2 regions of the Kribbella speibonae genome follow, and region 2 is predicted to be linked to the other one. Evidence: riboswitches for the same ligand, from Rfam matches in the RefSeq annotation. Region 2 holds a riboswitch; the other holds the start of a gene.
What was found. A riboswitch is a leader RNA that binds a small molecule or an ion and turns the genes downstream of it on or off. The one in region 2 is predicted to bind glycine.
Positions count from the first base shown of each region.

Region 1 (4,411 bases), on a different contig from region 2:
CTCCGCAGGCGTCACCCGGTCACGCCACGCGTGCAACGTCCTGCCGAGCTCGCCCATGTCCCTCAGTATCCCGGGCGGTGGGTAGTTCAGCCTGGTACTGCTGTTACTAGCATTCGATGACGTTGACGGCGAGGCCGCCGCGGGACGTCTCCTTGTACTTGATCTTCATGTCGGCGCCGGTCTCGCGCATGGTCTTGATGACCTTGTCGAGGGTGACCACGTGGACGCCGTCGCCGTGCATCGCCATCCGGGTCGCGTTGATCGCCTTCACCGACGCCATCGCGTTCCGCTCGATGCACGGGATCTGCACCAGCCCGCCGACCGGGTCGCAGGTCAGGCCGAGGTTGTGCTCCATCGCGATCTCGGCGGCGTTCTCGACCTGTTCCGGCGTACCGCCGAGCACCTCGCAGAGGCCGGCAGCGGCCATCGAGCAGGCGGAGCCGACCTCGCCCTGGCAGCCGACCTCGGCGCCGGAGATCGACGCGTTCTCCTTGTAGAGCACGCCGATCGCCCCGGCGGCCAGCAGGAACCGGACCGCGCCGTCGTCGGTCGCCCCGGGCACGAAGCGCCGGTAGTAGTGCAGGACGGCGGGAATGATGCCGGCGGCACCGTTCGTCGGGGCGGTGACGATCCGGCCGCCGGACGCGTTCTGCTCGTTGACCGCGAGCGCGAACAGGTTCACCCAGTCCATCACCTTGAGCGGATCGACCGACCACGGATCCTGGCTGAGCTTCTTGTGCAGGGCGTGGGCGCGCCGCGGCACCTTGAGCCCGCCGGGCAGGATGCCCTCGGTCTCGCAACCCTCGCGGACGCAGTCCTGCATCACCTGCCAGATGTGCAGCAGACCGTCCTTGACCTCGTCCTCGGTCCGCCAGGCGAGCTCGTTCGCGAGCATCACCTCGCTGATCGAGAGCTGCGACTCGCGGCACCGGTCGAGCAGCTCCGCGCCGGTGGTGAACGGGTACTTCAGCGGGGTCGTGTCCGGCACGATCCGGTCACCCGCGGCGGCGGTCTCGTCGACGACGAATCCGCCGCCGACCGAGTAGTAGGTGCGCTCCCGCAGGACCGCGCCGGCGGCGTCGCGGGCGACGAAGATCATCCCGTTCGGGTGGTACGGGAGCGCCTTGCGGCGGTGCATGAGCAGGTCGGTGTTCTCGTCGAACCCGATCTCGTGGGTCCCCGCCAGCAGGATCCGGCCGCGTTCGCGGATCGTCTCGACGCGGGCGTCGACCGAGTGCGTGGCGACCGTCTCCGGGTCGGCGCCCTCGAGGCCGAGCAGGACGGCCTTGTTACTGCCGTGCCCGTGCCCGGTGGCGCCGAGGGAGCCGAAGAGCTGGGCCTGGACGGTCGTCGTCGCGGCCAGCAGGCCGTCGTCGGCGAGACCGCGCGCGAAGGTGCGGGCCGCACGCATCGGTCCCACGGTGTGGGAGCTCGACGGGCCGATCCCGATACTGAACAGGTCGAAGACGCTGATCGCCATCGTGTGGAGGTTCCTTCCGGTCGCCGTTGACCGTTTGGTGTCCTCCCCGCTCTGTCAGGCGGATGCCTTCCAGAGGTGCCTCGCCCGCGCGGTGAAGGTGCCTGAGAGATTCTTGGGGAGAGTTGCTCCTACGGCGCCCGGATCGTGTCCGGGTCTCTCCCGCACGGGTTCATGCGGCTGTTGAATTGACTGACGTCTGGGACGGTACGGCGGTCTCACCACCGACGTCAATCCGGCCGGTACGGACCGCCCAGATCTCGAAGAACCAGGTGAACAGCGGGGGAATGCTGGCCGCCAGGGCGGCCAACGTGACCGGCCACGACCACCGCAACGGCCCGCGCACCGCCAGCACGGTGACCACGTACGCGATGAAGATGCCGCCGTGGATCGGGCCGAAGATCTTCACCCCGATCTCGTTGTCGGACAGCACGTACTTGAACAGCATCCCGATCAGCAATCCGGTCCACGAGACCGCCTCGGCGATCGCCACCGCCCGGAACCACACCGCATGTTTGGTACTCATCAACGCGACCCTAACAAGCCCCCCAAGCCGCGTTCGGGGTCGCACGAGGGCGGCTCCCTGATGCCGGTAGCAAGCGATTGCCGAAGGATCGGCGGCATGACGTTCACCCAGCGCGCCGTCACCGGCGCCGTACTGCTCGGCGTCGCCGCCGCCGGGCTGACAACTCTCCCCGCAGCTGCCACCACGACCCGGGTGCAATGGACCGACTGCAAGCCCGAGGGCAAGGACGACCCCGCCGAGGTCCGCGGCTCGCAGTGCGCGACGCTCCGGTTGCCGGTCGACTGGCGTGATCCTGGCGGCGCCACGTTCGAGCTGGCGATCGCCCGCCGTCCGGCGAAGGTGCCGGGCGAACGGGTCGGCGTCCTGGTGTTCGGGCCAGGCGGGCCCGGGGACTCGGGAGTCGATCGGATCAAGACTGGCATCGACCGGTTCAGCACCGACCTGCAGAACCGCTTCGACATCGTCAGCTTCGACCCGCGCGGAGTGGCGCGCAGCAACCCGGTGCGCTGCTCGGCCGACCTGCTGAACAAGCAGCCGTCGCCGATCATCAAGAGCGCCGCGGAGTTCACCTCCACGATCACCTACAACCGGCAGCTCGCGACGGACTGCCGCGAGCACACCGGGGCGCTGTACGACCACATCGACACCTGGCAGACCGTCCGCGACGTCGACGCCGTACGGCGAGCGCTCGGTGAGTCCACGATCTCTTTCCACGGCAGCTCGTACGGGACCGTGCTCGGCGCGCAGTACGCGGAGACGTACCCGCACCGGGTCCGCGCGATGGTGCTGGAGAGCGTGAGTGACCACAGCTCGTCGAGTACTGGTGACTTCCTCGATGACCAGGCGGCCGCGGCACAGGACTCGTTCGACGAGTTCGTGAAGTGGTGCGACGCCACAACGACCTGTGCGCTGCACGGTCGCGACATCCACGCGCTCTGGGCGGATCTGCTCGCGAAGTCGCCTGACCCGTTCACACTGAGCTTCGCCGTGTTCCGGGCGCTCTACGGACCACAGTGGTCTGCGCTGGCCGAGATGCTGAAGGCAGGTGTCACGCCCCCGAAGCCCGTGCAGACGGGCGTCGCGCCGTACCCGCTCGCGGTGTTCTGTCAGGACTGGAACCTGCCGGTCCGCAGCTACCGCGACTACGCCGGACACCTCCAGCGGCTCGCACGGAACAACCAGGACCTGCGCTACCCGGGTCAGCTGATGGCTGTGTCCATCTGTCTCGGCTCACCGCCCGCGAACAACCCGCAGCACGTCCTGAAGGTCCGTGGTCTCAAGACGCCGGTACTGCTCGCCAACGCGATCCACGACCCTGCCACCGGGTACGCGTGGGCCCAGAGCGTAGAGCGTCAGCTCGGGCGGTACGGCGTACTGCTGACGTACGAGGGGTGGGGGCACGGGAGCTACTCGAAGAGCCCGTGCATGGAGAGCACGATCGACAACTACCTGATCGCGCGGGACGTACCGGAGCGCGGCAGCAGCTGCGCCGCCGTACAGCCCACCGGGTGACGGGTCAGACCGGTACGCCGGTCACTTCGAGAACGCGGTCGAGGTGATCACCGCGGACCAGTCGGCCCGCCATCAGCCGGAGCTCGGTGCAGGCGCTCTCCAGCGCCTGTGCCTGGGTCCGGCAGTTGTCGACGTACCAGAACGGGTCGTCCGGTTGCGGATCGTCGGCGTCGTCGATGTCGGCGTACCAGTGCCGGCTGCCGCAGTTCATGACTCGCACTCGTAGGTTCATGCTGACTACTCCCCGTGCCCAGGGATCCTGGGTCCCCCCTGGCCCCAGTTCGAGGCCGACTCGGCCGGGCGCGTGATACGCGGCCCCCCACTTGCCACGCGCCGGGCCGAGTCGACCCTCCCCCCGCCCTGTTCATCGTGGGGCGGCGGCGAACGTTACTGTTCGTGACGGGTAATTTTGATTACTTGGAGTTGAGGTGCGAGCGGGTCCACTGCTCGAGGCCGTCGGTGGTGATCGGCAGGTCCTCGGTGAGGATCTCGAGGCGGTCCTGGTGGACGACGACGTTGTCCTCGATCCGGATCCCGATCCCGCGCAGCTCCGGCGGGACGGTCTCGTCGTTCGGGTGGAAGTACAGCCCCGGCTCGACCGCGAGCGCCATCCCCGCCTCGATGGTGCCGGCGAAGTACGCCTCCGGCCGGGACGCGTCGCAGTCGTGCACGTCAAGACCGATGTAGTGGCCGGTCCCGCAGACGATGTACCGGCGGTGCTGCTGCCCGTCCGGGCCGAGCAGCTCGTCGAGCGAGACGTCGAGCACACCCCAGTCCCGCAGCCCTTCGGCCAGCACCCGCAGCGCTTCGTACTGGAAGGCGCGGTACGGCGCTCCCACCTTGACCGCATCCAATGAGGCGAGTTGCGCCTTGTGGACCAGGTCGTGCACCTGCCG
Region 1 covers NZ_SJKC01000001.1:989,592-994,002, reverse strand. Annotated here, with positions in the region: gene E0H92_RS05060 (helix-turn-helix transcriptional regulator) at 1-57, opposite strand, end outside; gene E0H92_RS05055 (L-serine ammonia-lyase) at 107-1,480, opposite strand; glycine riboswitch at 1,560-1,652, opposite strand; gene E0H92_RS05050 (DUF3817 domain-containing protein) at 1,650-2,003, opposite strand; gene E0H92_RS05045 (alpha/beta fold hydrolase) at 2,100-3,515, shown strand; gene E0H92_RS05040 (hypothetical protein) at 3,520-3,747, opposite strand; gene E0H92_RS05035 (aminopeptidase P family protein) at 3,929-4,411, opposite strand, start outside.
Region 1: linked by a shared signal. The riboswitch ahead of E0H92_RS05055 (L-serine ammonia-lyase) and the one ahead of gcvP (aminomethyl-transferring glycine dehydrogenase) in region 2 are both predicted to bind glycine.

Region 2 (4,411 bases):
CTCGGCGCCCATCATCCGGATGTAGGCCCACGAGATCGCCAGCACGCCTGCCGACCCGAACGGCGCGGCGCTGATCGGGCCGACGCCGGACTCCGGACCGGCCTGGTCGAGCAGCGGGTGGTTCGGCAGGTACGGCGCCAGGTGCGCGGCGACCGCCACCGGGCCGACACCCGGGCCACCGCCGCCGTGCGGGATGCAGAACGTCTTGTGCAGGTTCAGGTGGCTGACGTCGCCGCCGAACTCGCCCGGCTGCGCGAGCCCGAGCAGGGCGTTCAGGTTCGCGCCGTCGACGTACACCTGACCGCCGTGGTCGTGGACGATCTGGCAGACCTCGCGGACGCTCTCCTCGTACACACCGTGCGTGGACGGGTACGTGATCATGATCGCCGCGAGCTTCTCCGCGTGCTCGGAGGCCTTCGCGCGCAGGTCGTCGAGGTCGATCGTGCCGTCGTCGTTGCCCTTGACAACGACGACCTTCATCCCGGCCATCACCGCGGACGCGGCGTTCGTGCCGTGCGCCGACGCCGGGATCAGGCAGACGTTGCGGTCCACGGAGCCCTGCGCGCGGTGGTACCCGCGGATCGCGAGCAGACCGGCGAGCTCACCCTGGGAGCCCGCGTTCGGCTGGATCGAGACCTTCGCGTACCCGGTGACCTCGGCCAGCCAGCGCTCCAGCTGACCGATCAGCTTCACGTAGCCGGCCGCGTCCTCGATCGGCGCGAGCGGGTGCAGGTCGGAGAACTCCGGCCAGGTGACCGGCTCCATCTCGGTGGTCGCGTTCAGCTTCATCGTGCAGGACCCGAGCGGGATCATGCCGCGGTCCAGCGCGTAGTCCTTGTCGGACAGCTTGCGCAGGTACCGCAGCATCGCCGTCTCGGAGCGGTGCGTGTTGAACACCGGGTGCGTCAGGTACTCGGTGGTCCGCGGTACGGCGACCCCGGCCGCCGCGAGCGTGTCGTCGTACTGGACGCCGAAGGACTGGCAGACCCGGGTCAGCGTCGCGACGTCGGTCTTCTCGTCGCAGGAGATGCCTACGTGGTCCGCGTCGACGAGCCGCAGCCAGATCCCGTTCTGCCGGGCGGCGTCCACGACGTCGGCGGCGCGGCCCGGGACCCGGGCAAGGACGGTGTCGAAGAAGTCGTCGTGCACGACCTCGACACCGCCGGCACGCAGCGAGGCGGCCAGCTTGCCGGCGTGGTCGTGGACCCGTTCGGCGATCGCTTTCAGGCCGTCCGGGCCGTGGTAGACGGCGTACATCGACGCGACGACCGCGAGCAGGACCTGCGCCGTACAGATGTTCGACGTCGCCTTCTCGCGACGGATGTGCTGCTCACGGGTCTGCAGCGCCAGCCGGTACGCCGGGGCGCCGTCCGCGTCGACCGATACGCCGACGAGGCGACCGGGCAACGACCGCTCCAGGCCGGAGCGGACCGACATGAAGCCGGCGTGCGGGCCGCCGTAGAACAGCGGTACGCCGAAGCGCTGCGAGGAACCGATGACGATATCGGCGCCCGCCTCCCCCGGCGCCTCGAGCACCGTCAGCGCGAGCAGATCGGAGGCCACGGCAACCAGCGTGTCCCGCCCGTGCGCCGCCTCGATCAGCGGCTTCAGGTCGCGGACGACGCCGTTGGAGCCCGGGTACTGCACGAGAAGGCCGAAGAAGTCGCCCTCGGGCAGACCGTCGGTGGTGTCCGCGACGACAACCTCGATACCGAGCGCCTCTGCGCGGGTCTGCACGACCGCGATCGTCTGAGCGAACGTGTCCGCGTCGACCAGGAAGCGGTCGGACTTGCTCTTCTTGTTCGAGCGGTGCGCCAGCGTCATCGCCTCGGCGGCGGCGGTGCCTTCGTCGAGCAGCGACGCGTTGGCAGTCGGCAGGCCGGTCAGATCGGAGACCACGGTCTGGAAGTTGAGCAGCGCCTCGAGCCGGCCCTGGGAGATCTCCGGCTGGTACGGCGTGTAGGCCGTGTACCACGCCGGGTTCTCGACCAGGCGGCGGACGATCACCGACGGGGTGAACGTGCCGTAGTACCCCTGGCCGATCATCGAGGTCGCGACGGTGTTGCGGGCCGCGAGCTGACGGAGCTCGGTCAGCGCGTCGACCTCGGAGGCCGGCTCGGGCAGTCGCAGCGCCTCGGCGGACCGGATCGACGCCGGGACCGCGTCGTCGACCAGCGCGTCGACGTCGTCGTACCCGAGGAGCTGGACCATCCGGGCGATCTCGTCCGGGCGCGGACCGATGTGCCGGTCGGCGAAGGTCGCCGAAAGCTGCGGGGTGTCGTTCACTAGAGGCTCCGATGCTGACTGTCGCTGCCGGTGGCCTCCCCCTCTGTCACGCGCGCTGCGCTCCAGAGTCGCCTGCGACACTCGGTCCATGGGCCTGAGAGGTTCCGGGGAGGAATTGCCCCTTCGGCGCCCGATGACACGGGTCTCTCCCGAGTGCTGTGAACGGCTGCCTTGAGGCTACCAGGAATCCTGGAACAGTTCGGGCAGCAGGCTCCGCGCGGCCGGCCGCGCCGCCTCGACCTGCTCCGCCGTCGCCGACTGCATCGGCCGGCGCACGCGGGTGCCGACGTCGGCCCAGCCCCCGACCGCGGCCAGGAACTTGTCCAGCGCCGGGTTCGACAGACCGGCCTTTTGCAGCGGTACGACGTGGGCCGCGAAGAACTCGGCGATCCGCCGTTCGACGTCCAGATCGTGTGCCGTCCGTACGGCGCCGTTCGGCGAGAGCGCCGCCACGTTCGAGTAGCTGCCGTGCGCACCGAGTAACGACATACTCGCCAGGAAGTGCCCGGGGACGAAGATCGCCAGCCCCGACCGCGTGGCCTCGTCGAACCAGGCCTTGTCACCGCCGGCGGTCTTCAACCCGATCAGGCTCGGCACAGCTGCGGCCAGTTCGGTGAGCTGGCGAGCACTGACTTGCGTCTTGGCATGTGGCGGGTTGTAGAGCACCAGCGGCACGTCACCGGCCGCGTCGGCGGCCTGGCGGAGGAAGTCGAGTACCTCGTGAGGATTCAGCGGAAGCCAGTCCGGGACGATCACCTGGATCGCGCCAGGTTCCAGGGCGGCCGCGCGCCGGACGCGGGACAGTTGGAGCTGGGCGGAGGGGTGGCTGGCGCCGATCTGGAACGGTTTACCCGCGGCAGCCAGCAGCTCGTTGACGCGGTCGAACTCGTCCTCGGTCAGGGTCTGGAACTCCCCCGCCGTCCCGTGGGCGTAGAGCCCGTCGACGGACGTCCGGCGCAGCGTGTCGACCTGCGCCTCGAGCCGGTTGAAATCGATCGAGTCGTCGGCGTTCAGGGGTAACAACAAAGTCGCCCACACACCGCGGAGCGAGTCTGCAGTGAGTGGGCGCACAGAGGAGAAACTAGATCAGCCAGTCATGCGGGCGCGGCGGCGGGCGGCGAGTTCGTCGCCGGAGTGACCCTCGGAGTCGCCGTCGTCGTGGCCGTCGGCGCGCTCGGTCGGCAGCTCGGACAGCGAACCCTCGACCTCGCGCCAGACACCGCCGAGCGCGATCCCGAACACACCCTGGCCGCCGGCCAGCAGGTCGATGACCTCGTCGGGCGACGTGCACATGTAGACCGACGCGCCGTCGCTCATCAGCGTGATCTGGGTCAGGTCGTCGAAACCGCGCTTGCTGAGGTGCGCGATCGCGGTCCGGATCTGCTGCAGCGAGATCCCGGCGTCGAGCAGCCGCTTGATCACTTTCAGCAACAGAACGTCACGGAAACCGTACAGCCGTTGCGTCCCCGAGCCGGTCGCCGGGCGGACGGACGGGGAGACCAGGCCGGTCCGGGCCCAGTAGTCGAGCTGCCGGTAGGTGATCCCGGCCGCGGCGCAGGCCGTCGGACCCCGGAACCCGACGTCCTCCGGCATCGGCCGCAGGTCGTCGTCGAACAGCAGACCCTGAACGCCGGCGGTGGCAGTAGCGGCTGCCACAGCCTCTGCGTGCGCGTCGGACGTCGACTGCGCCGTCAGATCCGTGTCCCCGGTGCGTGTCACGCCTGAGCCTCCCTGGATACCGACTGGAACGAGCCATCTCCGTGGAGTGACAGCACCCCACGACTTCTTCACGGTAAGCCGCCGCCCGAACCGGGTCAACGACAACCGCGTCGAGCCGAGAGCGTGTCGCGACCGTCGTGCGAATCGTTACCTAGGTTCTCAGCTCTTGTCGAAGTCCTCCGGGGTGACCTGGTCGAGGAACTCCCGGAACCGCTCGACCTCCTCTTCCTCCTGCACCTCGTCGGCGCCGTTCGTCTCACTCTCCGGGACCGGGATCCCGGCCTCGGCGAGGATCTCCTCGGCGCAGAACACCGGCGTACCGGTCCGCAGCGCGATCGCGATCGAGTCCGACGGCCGGGCCGAGATCTCGGTCTTGTCGTCGAACACCAGGATCGCCTCGAAGATG
Region 2 covers NZ_SJKC01000002.1:327,994-332,404, forward strand. Annotated here, with positions in the region: gene gcvP (aminomethyl-transferring glycine dehydrogenase) at 1-2,286, opposite strand, end outside; glycine riboswitch at 2,359-2,448, opposite strand; gene E0H92_RS14980 (dihydrodipicolinate synthase family protein) at 2,464-3,357, opposite strand; gene E0H92_RS14985 (MerR family transcriptional regulator) at 3,373-3,879, opposite strand; gene E0H92_RS14990 (bifunctional nuclease family protein) at 4,165-4,411, opposite strand, start outside.